DNA from 3 places in the Shewanella sp. 30m-14 genome. Region 3 is predicted to be linked to each of the others. Evidence: predicted binding sites of a transcription regulator. Region 3 holds the regulator's gene; each other region holds the start of a gene.
What was found. The regulator LexA, encoded in region 3, represses DNA repair genes until DNA is damaged. The targets are predictions, from matches to a motif close to TACTGTATNNNNATACAGTA.
Positions count from the first base shown of each region.

Region 1: the regulator LexA is predicted to act here: its motif matches at 3,278-3,297, upstream of ACVBIU_RS00620 (YebG family protein).
Region 2: the regulator LexA is predicted to act here: its motif matches at 4,773-4,792, upstream of ACVBIU_RS14720 (DNA topoisomerase III).

Region 1 covers NZ_JBRILW010000001.1:135,228-141,166, forward strand. Annotated here, with positions in the region: gene ACVBIU_RS00605 (MlaD family protein) at 1-1,883, opposite strand, end outside; gene ACVBIU_RS00610 (paraquat-inducible protein A) at 1,861-2,502, opposite strand; gene ACVBIU_RS00615 (paraquat-inducible protein A) at 2,489-3,121, opposite strand; gene ACVBIU_RS00620 (YebG family protein) at 3,309-3,599, shown strand; gene ACVBIU_RS00625 (GAF domain-containing protein) at 3,685-4,143, shown strand; gene proQ (RNA chaperone ProQ) at 4,429-5,067, shown strand; gene prc (carboxy terminal-processing peptidase) at 5,101-5,939, shown strand, end outside.
Region 2 covers NZ_JBRILW010000020.1:30,522-36,460, forward strand. Annotated here, with positions in the region: gene truA (tRNA pseudouridine(38-40) synthase TruA) at 1-287, shown strand, start outside; gene folC (bifunctional tetrahydrofolate synthase/dihydrofolate synthase) at 363-1,655, shown strand; gene ACVBIU_RS14705 (SPOR domain-containing protein) at 1,648-2,241, shown strand; gene ACVBIU_RS14710 (CvpA family protein) at 2,357-2,845, shown strand; gene purF (amidophosphoribosyltransferase) at 2,944-4,458, shown strand; gene ACVBIU_RS14720 (DNA topoisomerase III) at 4,808-5,939, shown strand, end outside.
Region 3 covers NZ_JBRILW010000003.1:34,353-40,291, forward strand. Annotated here, with positions in the region: gene ACVBIU_RS03080 (LysR family transcriptional regulator) at 487-1,398, opposite strand; gene lexA (transcriptional repressor LexA) at 2,132-2,752, shown strand; gene ACVBIU_RS03090 (cell division inhibitor SulA) at 2,749-3,273, shown strand; gene coxB (cytochrome c oxidase subunit II) at 3,751-5,337, shown strand; gene ctaD (cytochrome c oxidase subunit I) at 5,347-5,939, shown strand, end outside.

The DNA of each region.
Region 1 (5,939 bases), on a different contig from region 3:
GCCTGGCTGAATGCAAGGAACTTACTTTCATAAAGCGCGGTGCCGTTTGCGACGGTATTACCTTCAAGCAAGCCAAGGCTTATTCCGCCTTTTAAAGCTCCCATTAATGGCGCGACTTCGACCTCAACGCCACTTAAACTGGCATTGATTGATACTGCACTGTTACGCCAAAAGATTGTTTGATCAGTGAGTAAACTTTTAAAGTCACGTTCGATAGCGATATCAATTGCAAAGTCATTATTTGTGGCTTGCCACTCTACGCCAGACACCTGGCCTATTTGCATTTTCTTGTAATAGATAGGAGAGCCAGCAGTGAGATCTGCGCTATCTTGATTGTAGAGTCTTCTTTTTATAAGCTTTTGATTATTGAAAAAAGACGTAGCCTGTTTGCTGTTGCCAAAAACATACAGCGAGTCGCCGCTCTTTGCCAAGGCTTTGTTTGTGCCTCTAACTAAGCTTAACGCGCCACTAGTCAAAGTCGTCAGATCACGGGTACTGACTTTAACACCATCGAGACTCGCATCTATGGTTAATGCAGACTCTGCAATAAAGTGGCTATTTGCGCTGATAAGCGTCGCAAAGTCAGCGTCTATTTCAGCTTGATATTCTACTTGAGTAAAAGTGTTATTGAGCTGACTGGATAGTACGTGACCAATCTTGATCTGCTTATAGCGAATTTCTGCACCGGCGCTAATACCTGGGTTGCTTTTTGCGTGCAGCGTGAGGAGCAGTTTACCAGTATTTGTGGGCTCAGGTTGCTGTGTTAACAATGTATATTGTTGTTTTGCAGCTCCTGTACCTGGAATGAAGTTAATTACACTACCTGTGATTAAACGTTCAGGGTGCTTTATACCGGATAGAGATATATCGGCGCCTTCCAACCAGAAATCAGCACTTTCAGTGAGTAACTCTTTATAGGCGTTATCAATTCTTGCAGATAACACAACGCCATCATCACTTAATGCTTTATGAGTTACCTGGCCTATCTGGATCCCACGATAAACAATGGCGGTATTTTGAGATACGGCGTCGGTACCACTTGCGAGTAGGTTAAATTGCAATCCGCCTAAGGCGTCATCTTGGCTGTCATATAACGTGAATTCATGCTTATTTTCCACGGGTTCAGATAAGGTATTGGAGCTAAAGCTAATGCCACCAGCAAGTATCGAGGCTAAACTTTCGCTACTGACTTTTACACCAGATAAGGAGGCATCGATGCTGATCCCCGAGACATTCCAAAATTGAGAGTCGGTTTTAACTAGCTCAGCATATTGCTGTTGAATAAATGCTGTTACTAGAATTTGTTCCGCACTTTCAAGATGATAACCAACTACTTGTCCTACTGGGATCTGTCTGTAAAAGATAGGAGAACCCACATCAAGAGAACCTAATTTGTCAGAAGTGATATGGACAATTAGTCCTTCTACGCCGGGTGTGATGACGGGGGCAGTTGTTTCTGCTTCAAAATAGGATCTTGAGTCGCCGCCACCGGGTAACATACTAATGTAATTACCAGAAAAAAGGGTATCTAGACCTTCGATGCCGGTGATTGTTGCTTTAGGTTTAACCAACCAAAACTTGGTCCCCTGGTTGATAAATGGTGCGGCACGATAATCCATGAGAACTGAGACGTTTACGCCTTGAAGATCATCATCAATACTCATATCAACGACTTTACCCACTGTAAGCCCTTGGTACTTGACTAAGGTTTTACCTATGTCCATTCCTGTGGCACTTGGGAAATGAATCGTAATTTCAATTCCCGACTCGCGTATGCTCTTCACCCCAAGCCACGCGCCTAATGCAAGTGCAATAATGGGTAATAACCAAATCGGTGAGAATAACTTTTTCTTTACGACTTTAGGCGTTTGTACTTGAGTCATCTTTTGCTTCCAATCTATCCCAGAGTAATCGGGTATCTATAACTTTTGCAGCGAGCTGCGTGAGTAAAATAACTAAGGCGAATGCAGTTGCTGCTGGAGCCGGCTTAGCGTCGAGTAACTGTCCCATATTAACGACAGCTACAGTAAGTGAAATAACAAATAAGTCGAGCATCGACCATCGACCAATCCATTCAATAATATGAAAGCCAGTCATTAACTTCTTTTTCGAAATAGGGAGTTTGAAACTGATTGCAGATAAATAAATCGTTAAGCCTACAATTTTTAAGATCGGTACCAAAATACTCGCAGTAAACAAAATGATTGCGATGGGGATCATGTCCGTTTTAACGAGGTGAGCGATCCCAGAAAAAATGGTGTCTTGGGTCACTCGTCCCTGATTCGTCAGCGTTGTAATGGGGTAAATATTGGCAGGGATCAGCAAAATAGCTGCGGTGATTAGCAGCGCCCAACTTTTTTGGACACTGTCATAATCTCTAACCTTAAGTGGAGCATCGCAACGACTACATGTTGCAGACTTACTGCAGGTCACCTTGTGACATGTTGGACACGAGGTTAAGCCGATATCTTTCCCAAGCGTTGCAGAGTCATTTGTGTTCATCAAGAAAGCTCCACATATGTTCTAAATCGTACTCGCGCATTAAAAATAACGTCATTACAAATAACATGGTGAAACAGAATGTACCAAAACCAAAAGAGACACTGGCAAAATCTGCTAGGTTGAACGCCGCGACGAGGAAGCTGATGACATAGATTTCAAGCATGGTGAGCTGGGTGAGCATTCCTTGAATTTTTAGTAATTGTTTGAGTGTCGTCCTCAGTATGACAGAACTGAGCCCGAACTTAATAATGAGTGTTTGAGACAAAATGGATAATAACAATAGCCCCGGAGCGACAACGGCAGAAACCAACACCGCAATACCCACTAACCAATAACCTTGCTGGTAAACAGATAACGCCCCCTCTATGACTGTAGTTGTCCTAATACTTCCAAGAAACTCAAGCTCTAAGACCGGGTATAAATTTGCAGGTGCGAAAAAGAAAACCGCCGTTAAACACAGGGCTAACATACCGTTGATAGAACAGTATGGCGTATCGTAAAGGGGGGTGTGGCACCTTGGACAGATAGCACGTACGCCAGTTGGCAGTGCTCGCTTCCTAATGACTAAGTCGCAGGACTGACACAAAGTAATACTATTATCTACTGCTTCCATAGCCATCTTTTTTTAATATCCAAGTTTGCGATATAAACGGTTAATCGAGTACGCAAGGTGAGTATTTTCACGTATGCGATTGAAAATACAGAGCCATTAACCGAATAAGTTTATCAGATATTCAAGAAAACTTGCATAAGAAGTTCAATCTATGAGACTCTCTACTGTATATAAAAACAGTGTGAGGTTGAATATGGCCGTTGTAACTCAATTTGTAGTTGTTAGAGAAGGGGTTGAAAAGATGACTTTTACATCTAAGAAGGAGGCTGATGCCTACGATAAGATGCTAGATATCGCTGATAACCTAATCCCGTTTTTAAGTAAGAGTGACTTAGGTTTGGAGGAGGTTAATATTGAAAAGTTAAGCTTTTTCTTGGCCGAGAACAAAGATGACCTGCAAGTGTTACTTAAAGGTGGATCACTAGAGAAAAAAGCATCGGTTAAGAAAACAGCTAAAAAAGCTGAGGACAAGGCAGAAAAATAAAACTCCTTGTTAATGCAGGTAGGTTTGTTGTTAGAATGTTGTAAGTATGCTTTTTTGTTTTAGATATAACGGTTGGATAGTATTAATGGAAGACGCTTTTTACGGCACGCTAGAACGTCAGGTGCGGGCATTATTTACAGATGAAGATGACACTATTGCAGCATTGGCAAATTTTTCAGCTTTTATCAATGACAACCTTGATGATCTTAATTGGGTTGGCTTCTATCTATTGAAAAATGATCAATTAGTATTAGGGCCGTTTCAAGGTAAGGTAGCTTGTTCTCGCATTCCAGTCGGTAAAGGTGTCTGTGGTACCGCGGTGGCATTAAATTCAACACAACGAATTGATGATGTTCACCAGTTTGCAGGTCACATTGCATGTGATAGTGCCAGTAACTCAGAATTGGTTGTACCTTTACGACAAAACGGATCTGTTATCGGTGTGCTGGATATTGATAGCCCATCGTTATCAAGGTTCAGTAAAATTGATCAACAAGGGGTCGAAACTTTGGTAAAAAGTCTCGAATTTTGCCTATTTGGTTAATCTACGACCAATTATCGCTAATTGGAGGTCGCAATCATTTGAAGCCTCTCTATAATAAGCGGTTTGAGTAATGAAAAAAACAAACACGTTTACATTCAAGATATGAATGCTTAGAGTTTGTGTATTATTGTTGCTAAGGTAGGTTTGATTTTAGGTATAAAAACAAATGTTAACGATTTTTCATTTGTTGTTTATGCGCAGATCAGACAAATATAAACGACACTTAACTGATACGAGTGATAAAGCTCTACGGTGGTGTCCCTTTTTTAAACTGTGGAAGTAAAGATGGAATCAACAGAAAAGTTGACCGATACCAACGCTATTCTTGCGTATTTGTACGAAACATTTCCTTTATGCTTTATAGCTGAAGGTGAAACTAAGCCATTAAAAATTGGGTTGTTTCAAGATTTAGCGGAAAGGTTAGCTGATGATTCTAAAGTCAGTAAAACTCAGCTCAGAATCGCGTTAAGAAGATACACGAGTAGCTGGCGCTACTTAAAGTGCGTGAAAGCAGGCGTACAGCGTATTGATTTAGACGGTAATGCTTGTGGTGAATTAGAGCAAGAGCACATTGATCATGCTCAAGCTACACTAAAAGAGAGCCAAGACAAAGCTAAGGCGAAAAGAGTTGCACAGGCCAAGAGTGCTAACCCAGCTGCAAAAACGGCTAAGAAGCCTGTTAAGAAGCCAGTTGCTAAACGTCCTAAGCAAGCTCAAAGCAGCAAACCTGCAAAAGAGCCTGTTGTGGCAGAAAATTTAGTACCTGCGGTTTTAGCTGAACTGAAACCAAAGCAGCGTGTTAATGTCAAATTAGGTAAGGCACCAGTAGCTGGTGTGATTTTGGACATCAAAAAAGAAGATGTTCAAGTTCAGTTAGACTCTGGTTTAACCATCAAAGTTAGAGCTGAACATATACTGCTGTAATGGCTTATTAGCACCTAAAGGAGTAACTTGTTGATGCGAAAACTTTCTCTGGCTGTATCCATTGCCGGTATTTTTGTCGGATTCTCGGCGTGGGCCGTAAGCCCTACTATTCAATTCAGCGAGTTGCCCGCTCTTAAGCAGGAACCGCAACATAAGGTTGCCAGTAAACGAGTGACAGGTTTATTCACTCGCTCCCACTATCATCGTTTTGATATGGATGACGCCTTCTCTGAACAGGTATTTAATCGATATCTAAAGCAATTAGATTATCGCAAGAATGTATTGTTGCAGTCTGATATCGATAGTTTCAAAGGCTATTCATCTGAATTTGATGATATGTTGAAAAGTGGTGATTTGAATCAAGCTTATAAGATGTTTGAGCTTGTTCAAAAGCGTCGCTATGAGCGATTTGCTTATGCATTGTCTTTGCTTGATGAAGAGATGGCATTTGACGTTGCTAATGACGTTTATGAATACGACCGCGAAGATGCAAACTGGCCAACAACCGAAGCTGAGTTAAACGAGCTTTGGCGTCAACGTGTAAAATACGATGCATTAAACCTCTCTCTTACTGGTAAGAATTGGGATGAAATCGTCGAAGTCCTTGAGAAACGTTATAACAATGCGATTAAACGTTTAAGCCAAACCCATAGCGAAGATGTCTTCCAAGGCGTAATGAATGCATTCGCCCGCACAGTGGAACCTCATACAAGCTATCTTTCCCCACGAAATGCTGAGCGTTTCCAAATGGAAATGAATTTGAGCTTAGAAGGCATTGGTGCAGTGCTTCAAGTCGATGATGACTATACAGTGATCAAGAGCCTGGTTGCAGGCGGCCCGGCAGCATCAAGCGAAAAATTATCACCTGAAGA
Region 2 (5,939 bases), on a different contig from region 3:
GCTGTGTGCATGAGGTCAACGTTAGCCGTCAAGGCATGTATATCTGCGTTGATATCAAGGCGAATGCATTCCTGCATCACATGGTGCGTAACATTGTCGGCTCGCTATTAGAGGTGGGCTTAGGTAATCAACCCATGGAGTGGATTGAGCAACTGTTAGCACTTAAAGACAGAAATAAAGCGGCGGCAACAGCTAAACCTAATGGTCTGTATTTAGTCGATGTCACTTACCCTGAAAGCTATCAATTACCTAAGTTGGCACTTGGCCCATTATTTATGTTGGACTAAGCATTATTTATGGGGTTAAGGACAATCTTAACGGTGAAGGTCTGGGTCTTATACGTTTTAAATGGATAAAAGTTTGTGATTGAACAAGACACATTAAAGCCGGTGGCACCCAAGTCAGGTGCTGCGTTGAGTAACTGGTTAGACTTTTTATTAGCGATTCATCCAACCGAGATTGATATGGGCCTTGGGCGTGTGTCGCAGGTTGCCAAACGCATGGGCTTAACCGATTTAGGTGAGACCAAGGTCGTCACTGTGGCAGGCACGAATGGCAAGGGCACCACCTGCGCCATGATTGAAGCTGCATTGCAGTTGTCAGGAAAAACCGTGGGCGTATACAGCTCTCCTCATCTGCTTAATTATAATGAACGCGTGCGGATCAATGGCCTTGATGCGACAGATGCTGCGCTGGTTAATGCATTTGAAGCGATAGAAACCGCCCGCGCTGAGATCTCATTAACCTTCTTTGAGTACGCAACTCTAGCCGGTTTATACCTGTTTAAAGCTGCCAAGCTTGATGTGGTATTGCTAGAAGTTGGGCTAGGCGGTCGACTCGATGCCACCAACATTATCGATGCCGATATTGCGGTAGTGACCTCAATCGATTTAGATCATCAAGAGTACCTCGGTGATACGAGAGAGCTCGTGGGTGCAGAAAAAGCGGGTATATTCAGAGCAAACCGCCCAGCAATCGTGGGTGAACCTGACTGTCCGGCTTCTCTTATCGAAGTGGCTAATCATATCGGTGCCATAGTGTATCGGGTTAATGAGGATTTCAGTTACCAATGCAGCGACCACGATTGGCATTATCAAGGTCAGCATTTCGATTTAACCAAGTTACCACTGCCATTTTTACCTCAGCCCAATGCGGCCACGGTTATTGCGGTACTTGAGCATCTTTGCCCACCGATTTCTGCTGATATTATTGCTAAAGCAGTGGGAGAGACCCAACTTGCAGGACGATTAGAGCAGCTCAACGATTCACCACGAGTGATTGTTGATGTCGCACATAACCCCCATGCGGCACGTTATTTAAGCTCACGTTTAGCTGCCATGCCCAAGGGGCGGTTAATTGCGCTATGTGGCATGTTAAAAGACAAGGATGTGCGCTCGGTGTTACAGGAACTATCAGCAGATGTTGATCAGTGGTTCCTGTGTGATCTGTCTGTGCCGCGGGGAGCTACTGCTGCAAACTTGAAAGCCTGCCTGCCTGCACAGATACAAGTACAAGCTTCAACGTTTACCAACATGAGTCTGGCCTGGAATGCGCTTCGAGCGCAATTGCAGAGTGAAGATGTGGTAATTGTATTTGGCTCATTTTACACTGTTGCAGGTTTTAAAGATTTGTTTAAGGGAGAAAGTCTTGTCTAGTCAATTTCAAAACCGTCTTGTGGGTGTCATTGTGATTGTGGCATTAGGGGTGATATTTTTACCCGATATTTTGGACGGTAAAAAACAGCGCGAAGAAGAGCAGTTTGCTGAAATTCCCCTTAGACCCGAGATCCAAGAGAGTCACTTGCCGGAGCAGAATATCGAAACGGTCGATTTGGGTCAGAACACTCAGCAAGCAGCGCAAGATACGGGATCATCCGGCGACGCTTCTTGGCACATTGCTGAGGAGGACGAACCGGTCAAAGCGGTTGTAGCTAAGGCAACAGCACAGGTTAAAACAACGCCTAAGCTAGAGTCTAACAGTACAGAAAAGCCTAAGGCTGCTTGGACGATTCAGTTGGGCAGTTTTAACAATGCAGCTAACGTGAAAGGGCTGGTTAACCGTCTTCGCGATAAAGGGTTTACCGCCTACACGTTGCCGACTAAACCCATAGATGGCCAATTAACCAAAGTGTTCGTTGGGCCTAATATGTCAAAAGATAAGCTTAACCGTATGCAGCGTGATATCGAAAAGCTGACGCAGTTAAAAGGCCGAGTGGTTGCTTATAACCCCGTCGAGAAATAATAAATCGTGATTGTCTTTGTTTGAGAAAAAGTTATTTCGCCGTGAAAGCGTGAGAAATAACTCTGTCTCTGATAGAATCGCGCCGTCTTAAACCCTATGCTGGATTACCTCTTAAATGGTTTGGATTGATTACGCCATCATTATTGTTATCGGACTATCAACTCTGATTAGTTTGGTCCGTGGTTTTGTAAAAGAGGCCATGTCTCTTGTCGTTTGGTTTGCTGCTTTTTTTATTGCCAGCCAGTTTTACCTCAAACTCGCTACGCATCTGACTCAGATGCAAGATGAAATGGTTCGAAATGGCGTGGCGATAGCCATTCTGTTCGTATCAACGCTCATCCTTGGTGCTCTCGTTAACTACCTAATTGGCCAATTGGTTTCTAAAACCGGATTGTCAGGCACAGATAGAGTGCTCGGCTTATGTTTTGGTGCGCTAAGAGGCGCATTAATCGTGAGCGCGTTACTGTTTTTTATGGATGCTTTTACCGGAGCACCCAACACAGATTGGTGGCAAGATTCTACACTCGTGCCCGAATTTGGAGTTGTGATCCAGTGGTTCTTTGACTACGTGGAAAACACCTCAAGCTTTGTACCCAAAATATAAAATGCACTAAAGCATTACTTGGCTTTATGTGAGTATTTATACTCACATAAAGCAAAAATATTAAATAATAGAACATCTTATAATGAGGAAGCTTACCCATGTGTGGTATTGTCGGAATAGTTGGCCAGTCATCGGTTAATCAAACCATTTATGATGCACTGACTGTGCTCCAGCATCGTGGACAGGATGCTGCTGGCATTGTGACCGTCGATGGAAGTGCGTTTAGATTACGTAAAGCGAATGGTTTGGTGAAAGACGTTTTTGAACCAAAGCATATGCAGCGCCTGCAAGGTAATGCTGGCATCGGTCACGTTCGTTACCCAACGGCAGGAAGCTCGAGTGCTTCTGAAGCTCAGCCGTTTTATGTTAACTCTCCATTTGGTATTTCATTAGCGCACAATGGTAACTTGACCAATACGGTTGAGCTGCATGAGCGTTTATTGAAGCAGCGCCGTCATGTTAATACCACTTCAGACTCAGAAGTGTTACTTAACTTACTCGCCGATGAACTGCAGCAAACCACTACAGACGATCTTAACGCTGAAGAAGTGTTTAACGCTGTGACTAAGGTGCATGAGCTGACTCGTGGGGCTTATGCGGTTGTTGCCATGATTATTGGCCAAGGTTTAGTTGCATTTAGAGATCCATTTGGTATTCGTCCGTTAGTGCTAGGTAAGCATGAAACACCAACGGGTACTGAATACATGGTTGCCTCTGAAAGCGTGGCATTAGACGCAGTAGGCTTTGAGGTCATGCGTGATGTCGCACCGGGTGAAGCGGTATACATCACTCTTGATGGTGAGCTTTATACCCGGCAGTGTGCCCACTCGCCAAGCTACTCTCCTTGTATTTTCGAATTCGTTTATTTTGCTCGTCCAGACTCTACGATTGATAACATTTCTGTTTATAGCAGCCGTGTCAATATGGGAACCATGCTGGGTGAGAAGATTAACAAAGAGTGGGAAGATCATGATATCGATGTCGTGATCCCCATTCCTGAGACGTCATGCGATATCGCACTTGAAATCGCGCGTCATATGGATCTGCCTTACCGCCAAGGTTTTGTTAAGAACCGCTATATCGGCCGTACCTTTATCATGCCTGGGCAACAAGAGCGTAAGAAGTCTGTGCGCCGTAAACTTAACGCGATAAATGCCGAGTTTAAAGGCAAGAACGTATTATTAGTTGATGACTCAATTGTTCGTGGTACCACTTCAGAACAGATCATCGAGATGGCACGTGACGCCGGCGCGAAAAAGGTCTACTTCGCCTCAGCAGCACCTGAAATTCGTTTCCCTAACGTGTACGGCATCGATATGCCAACCACAAATGAATTGATTGCTCACGGTCGTGATGTTGAAGAGATCAACAATTTGATTGGTGCTGATGGGATGATCTTCCAATCATTACCAGATTTGATTGAAGCTGTACGTCAACAAAACCCTTCAATTAAGCGTTTTGAAACGTCAGTATTTGACGGTAAGTATGTGACTAACGATGTAAATCAAGAATACTTAGATTACATCACGCAGTTGCGTAACGATGATGCTAAGGCAAATCGTAGTAAAGATATTGGCACTAATTTAGAGATGCATAACGTTTGTCATCCTTAAGCTAGATGCGATATAAAAAAGCCGAGCAACCGCTCGGCTTTTTTGTTTTCAGCCTTAATTGATAACGATGATAGACGATGTCTATGCTCATGCTCATGCTCATGTCCATGTCCATGTCCATGTCTGAGAGTGTGACAGCTCCTGATGGGGATAAGCACAACGTTAACCCTTAAAATAACAATTGAAATTAAAACGCTTAATGAGAGCCGTTCTCAAAAAGTGTAACACTCTTTGAGCAAATGAATGGTTTTGAACGATTAATACACTCTGCTTTAAGAGTTTCGTTTGCACCGCTTACAGCTTCAAGGTACAGTTACTGTTAATTTATACAGTAATCCTAGTCCCGTAGATGATCTTATATATTGCCGAAAAACCCAGCCTTGGTAGAGCCATTGCCGATGTATTGCCTAAGCCTTTAAAGAAAGGTGACGGGTTTATTCGCGCCGCAAATGGGGATTGTGTCTCCTGGTGCGTGGGTCATTTGCTTGAACAAGCAGAGCCTGATGCGTATTCGCCTGAATACAAGTCATGGAAGTTTGAGCACCTGCCAATCGTACCAGATAACTGGAAGATGAAGCCTAAAGCTAAAATGCGCGGACAAATTGCCGTGCTACGTGGGCTTGTTAAAGAGGCGACTCAGTTAGTTAACGCGGGCGATCCTGATAGAGAAGGGCAGTTGCTGGTTGATGAAATTATCGCGCACTTAGGTGTTAAAGGCGCAAAGTTACAACAAGCTCAGCGTTTGTTGATAAGCGATTTAAATCCTCAAGCGGTAACAAGAGCATTAGGGCAATTGCGCTCTAACCGTGAGTTTATTCCCCTATCAACTTCAGCGCTAGCGCGTTCTCGCGCCGATTGGCTCTATGGCATGAATATGACCCGAGCCTATACAATCCAAGGCCGAAAAGTGGGTTACCAAGGTGTGCTGTCAGTGGGACGGGTACAAACGCCGGTACTTGGGCTTGTGGTACGCCGTGATGTTGAAATTGCTGAGTTTGTGTCTAAGCCCTTTTATGAAGTGTTAGCGCATTTAGCGACCGATAACCAAGATCGATTCAGTGCAAAATGGCAACCGAGTGAAGCGTGTCAGCCCTATATGGATGAAGAGGGACGGGTACTGGCAAAAGGTTTGGCGCAAAACGTTGTCGGGCGTATCAACGGCCAAAGTGCCTTGGTAGAAAAGGTGATAGCTCAAGACAAGAAGCAAAATGCTCCCTTGCCTTATAGTTTATCGGCGCTACAGATTGATGCGGCTAAACGCTTTGGTATGAGCGCAAAGTCAGTGCTCGATACCTGCCAGTCGTTATATGAAAAACATAAGCTTATCACCTATCCACGCTCTGACAGCCGCTATCTGCCTGTTGAGCAACATGGGTTAGCGCCGAGTGTTATTCGCGCAGTATTAAGTGGTGCGAGTGAGCTATTGTCTGGCTGTGATGAGCCAAATGCCAAGCTCAAATCAAAGGCGTGGAACGACAAAA
Region 3 (5,939 bases):
GAGGTGGCAGTAAGACTGCTATTTCTGCTGATATTCATTGTCCCATCTTGTTTAGTTGCACTTTTGATAGTATGCGTCAGATGGTTCAAGGCAACCAGTCTGCAATATTAGCAGTAATAGGGCTTTTGATGGCTACGGGTATTATTGGGCTTTTTGAGGCGACCTATCAGAAAACATAGCTTACTTACCGACTTGAACGTACGTTCACCCACCTAACTAAACTACTACTGTTTACTGGTATCTCTGAACTTATCATCTTGGCTGTCGCTGGAATTGGAATTACTTCAACAGTATGGGATGACCCGCGACTTTAGGCAATCCTTCCGATTTACGCATTTTTGTACGTATACGATTAGTGGGATGCACTAATTGCCGCTTCTGTTTCTACTCCAGAGCTTAAAGCAAAATATAATCTTCAGGTCGAGTCAGAACCCCAGCCTAAATCTGAAATACAATCCCAACATGAAATTAAGCCCGACAATTAACTCAAGAGACAGGCTTGTCTACGAGTTGGTGGCTTACTTTGAAGGCCTCTACTATTTGACTACCATGTTGAGACAGCGTTAATCCATTGCGCCAACACAGCTCAATTCTTCGGTCGATGCCTGCAGGTTCAAAATCACAGTTTAGGGCGGTCAGCTGGCCATTTTCGATATAGGCGTTAACACATTCTGCAGGTAAAAACGCAAAGCCTTTATTGTGTTTTAACATAGCGACAAGTGGCTGAATGTCAGAGAAAAAACCGTAGCTAGGACTAAACCCATCGCTGTTTTCATCTCTATGTTGCTGACTGCTTTTGCTATTCGCCTCTCCCCAAATTAACTCACGGTATTGGCTTAAATCGATGGTGGTCACCACAGGCAATGTCACGAGGGGATGGTCAGGGCTGCACGCCAACAACTCTTTGTAATGGCCTAAACGGCAATACTCAAAATGCTGATGATGAAGGGTGTCGGATTCATGAGTAATGATGATATCTACATTGCCTTCGTTCAAGTCTTGCATCAGTTGGTGTTTTTCTTCGCGATACACTTCCACACATAAATGGGGAAAATCCAACGTCAATGCTAGAGGCTGAGTAAAGGCTAGGTCGGGAATGTAGTTCTCAATCCCGATAGTCAGCACGGTTGATTCACCCTGCGCAATTATTTCGGCACTTTGAACAAACTTATCAAGTTGGCTCATGGTGTGTGTGAGGCTAGGAAGTAAACGTTCCCCCTCTTTACTTAATGACGTTTTATTACCAGTTCGGTCAAAAAAGTTAACGCCAAGATCAATTTCTAGATCAGAAATCCATTGGCTAACCTGAGGTTGTTTTTTTCCTAACTTACGTGCAGCAGCAGATATTGAACCTGTTTCGACGGCCAATAAGAGTGCTTTCAGGTGTAGTGAGTTCATAGGCTTATATTAATTCAGGTACGCACTAAATTATGATTCATTTTCGATATCATCAGTTAAAGGCACTATACGTTCTTATCTTGAGTTAATCACGTCAGACGGATGTATTCATACTTAAATTGAGAGCCTGACATTAGATCACATATGGCAAATTATTATGAACAGAAAACGAATGAGTAGAAGCACTAACAAGAAATGGGGCATTTCCAAGCTAGCAATCAAACCTGCACGGCCCAAATGAAGGCACCAATTATCCGGTGTAGATACAGCCGTGACCGTCCATGACATGGACGTCATGGCCGAGCTTCCAAGGATGGATTTGTTGCGTGTCACGGCAGTATCTGCACATGCACCCGCTGCAGGCGATTGGTAACGGTGAAACGACAATTGAGAACTCGCTTCCCCGTAGCAACTACTCAAAAAATGTAATCAACCTTCATTCGAAGGGCAACCAACTTTGGGGCATAAATAAGCGAAGCCTGATCTGTATATTCACTCAAAAGTCCCTCCTCTCATCGAATTCCCATCCGGAGGCCTTATCTAAGCTTAGTAAGTTCTGATGTTTGACAAAATATCAGTTAACTTCAGCCACTATTCAATAACGAGTTTCACATCGCTGGATTTATTTCATTTGAAACTGGATCCCACAAAAAACAATATAACTGGTTATTACTTGCACTCAAAAAAATACTGTATATACTAACAGTTACTGTATAGAAAGACAGGGTTAACCATGAGACCACTTACACCGCGCCAAGCTGAAATTTTAGAGCTAATTAAACGTAATATTGCTGATACTGGCATGCCACCTACCCGTGCCGAGATCGCTAGACGTTTAGGTTTTAAGTCAGCCAATGCTGCTGAAGAACATTTAAAAGCCTTAGCTAAAAAAGGCTGCATTGAAATTATGCCGGGCACGTCTCGCGGTATTAAGTTAACCCAAGAAGACACTGAAGATGCAGATTTAGGTTTACCCCTTATCGGCCAAGTTGCTGCAGGTGAACCGATTCTTGCGCAAGAGCATGTCGAGCAACACTATAAAGTCGATCCTGCCATGTTCAAGCCATCAGCAGACTTCTTACTCAGAGTCCGTGGTGACAGTATGAAGAATATTGGCATACTAGAAGGTGATCTACTGGCTGTACACAAAATACAGCAAGCACGTAACGGCCAAGTGGTTGTAGCACGCGTTGAAGATGATGTTACCGTTAAGCGTTTTGAGAAAAAGGGTAACAAAGTTTTCTTACATGCTGAGAACGAAGAGTATTCACCAATTGAAGTGGATCTAGCAAACCAAAGCTTAAGTATTGAAGGTTTAGCCGTTGGTGTGATCCGTAATGGAGACTGGCAATGAACAAACTAATGGGAACGAGTCCTCGTCACCCTGGACTGTGGCAAGATATGCCATCGACCAATATGGTGAGCAGCACGAGTAATGACATCACGACTATGGTGACCCAAACTCAAGGGCGTGATGAGCTGAACCAGATCAGTGCTCAGCTTTCACAATTGAGCCAACAGGGTCGCTGGATTGTACTGATTAGCCCGCCGAATATTGGCTACAAGCAGATGCTAGCAGCTGCGGGTGTAAGAATGGACCGCATTTTACTGGTTCATGCTAAAGATGAAGTGGAAACACTTTGGGCAATGGAAAAAGCCTTAACAAGCGGTACCTCAAGTGCGGTGATTACTTGGACCAACTCTTTAGATGCTCGTGACAATCGACGCCTACAAATCGTTGCCAAAAGCGCTCGCGCTGTTGGCATTGTCATTGAACATTCGATTGATAACACAAATAAGCAACAATCTTGTCGCTCAATCAATATGCAGGATAGTGCTTTTGGTCAAGCCTCCCTGTTTGGTGCTGTTCATTAAGCAGAACATCTCCTCGCTTTCTAATACATGATGACTAGGAGGTGCGTTTTAGTAAGCGCCTTCTAGTACAAACGATTTTCTAAAGCCCTCATTCGAGGGCTTTTTTATTATCAATAATTGAAAAAGTGATCTTGATCAATATTTAAACACCAAGTAGTGTAGGAAGTCATAACAACGATATTTTGTTATATCCGAGCGATTTAGTTGTCGGTCTTTGCTCTGGGATTAGTCCTGAATTTGAAGCTTAGACTGAGATTGGCCTGATATATTTCAGCCGTATGTGCCAACGTGGTTACACCAGCAGTGAATAGCACTGAATACAATAGCCTGTGTCGCGATCCCATTAATTGCGACTCGATAGGCAAGCCACTCGCGCACTTTGAAGTCATCGTTGCTTTTTTGGGAACTGAAGAGTTTACATAGAGCAGAGACTTACTGTGTGACTCTTCTTTGTCTTGTGGACAGAGGAGAAGTCTAGTGAAGCAATTGTTGTATTGTGTGCTGGCGTTGCTATTTTCGCCCGTACTTGTTGCATCAGAAATGCCGCTTAATATGACAGAGGGTGTTACGGATATCAGTGGGCGGGTTTACAACCTCCATATGATTATTCTCTACATCTGCTGTGCTATTGGCATCGTGGTTTTTAGCATCATGATTTACGCTATGATCAACCACCGCAAATCAAAAGGCGCAGTCGCCGCCAACTTTCATGAAAGTACTAAAGTCGAGATCCTTTGGACTGTTGTACCTTTTATTATTCTTATACTTATGGCTATTCCCGCAACCAAGACATTGATTGCTATGGAAGATCCAAGTAATGCTGACCTCACCATCAAGATTACCGGCTCACAATGGAAATGGCATTACAGCTATTTCAACAAAGATGTTGAATTTTTCAGTCTGCTTTCTACCCCCAGAGCGCAGATAGATGGCGAAGAAGCAAAAGGTAAAAACTACCTTTTAGAGGTAGATAAGCCACTGGTACTACCGATTAATCGTAAAGTACGTTTCTTAATGACTTCAGATGATGTTATTCACTCCTGGTGGGTACCCGCATTTGCCGTTAAAAAAGATGCTAATCCAGGATTTATTAATGAAGCCTGGACCCGCATCGACAAACCGGGCACTTATCGTGGCCAATGTGCCGAGCTCTGCGGTAAAGACCATGGCTTTATGCCTATTGTTGTTGAAGCTTTATCAGAAGAAGATTTTGATGCTTGGCTGATTGCACAACAACAAGCCGCCAGCAATGCCGAAGTGGCAGCAAAGGCTGCCCTATCGCAAACGCTAACAATGGAAGAATTAATGGCGCAAGGCGAGCAAGTCTACCTTGCACGTTGCGCTGCCTGCCACCAGCCTAATGGTGCTGGCCTACCTGGCGTATTCCCTTCTCTTATTGGCAGCCCGCTTATTAAAGGGCCTGCTCAGCTGCATATCGATATTGTATTAAATGGTAAATCGGGCACTGCTATGCAGGCGTTTTCTAGCCAGTTAACTGCAACTGAAATTGCTGCCGTAGTGACTTATGAGCGCAATGCCTGGGGCAATAACTCAGGCGACACTGTTCAAGCAGCCGACGTAAGCTCAGATACGACCACGCCAGCAACATCGGTAGATACAACCCCAGCGACTCCAAGTGCAATACCTGCGACCTCACCTGCAACACAAGCTGAGGTTAATCAAGATACAACCTCAGAAACCAAAGCTGATGACGAGGTAACTAAAGAACTAACAACGGCACCATTAGGTGACCTAGCCATGAATGAACTCCTGACCATGGGGGAAAAAGTCTATATGACTAGCTGCGCGGCTTGTCATCAAGCAGCGGGGACAGGCCTACCTCCAGCGTTCCCATCATTAGTGGGTAGCCCAATCATCAAAGGCCCTGTAGCCGCTCACCTTGATATTGTTATCAATGGTAAACCTGGTACGGCAATGCAGTCATTTAGCGCGCTACTTACACCACAACAGCTTGCTGCAGTGGTGACTTATGAGCGCAATGCCTGGGGTAATAACTCTGGTGATGCCGTTCAGGCTTCTGATGTTGATGGTCACGGAAAGTAAGGGATTAACATGAGCACAATTACACAAGACTCACCAGCCGCTAACGACGTGAGCCATGATGACCACCACCATGGCGCGCCAAAAGGTATTATGCGCTGGCTGTTAACCACTAACCATAAAGATATTGGCACCCTCTATCTTTGGTTCAGTTTTATTATGTTTTTAACCGGTGGCGCGATGGCAATGGTGATCCGCGCAGAGCTATTTCAGCCCGGATTGCAATTAGTCGAACCCAACTTCTTTAACCAGATGACCACTGTTCACGGTTTAGTGATGGTATTTGGCGCTGTGATGCCGGCCTTTACAGGCCTAGCTAACTGGCTAATTCCGATGATGATTGGTGCTCCCGATATGGCGCTACCGCGAATGAATAACTGGAGCTTTTGGATCCTACCTTTCGCATTTGCCATTTTGTTAAGCTCACTTTTTATGGAAGGTGGCGGCCCCAATTTCGGCTGGACATTCTACGCACCACTATCGACAACCTATAGCCCTGACAGTACCGCTCTATTTGTATTTGCAGTTCATATCATGGGGATTAGCTCAATCATGGGCGCGATTAATGTGGTCGTCACTATCGTCAATATGCGTGCCCCCGGTAT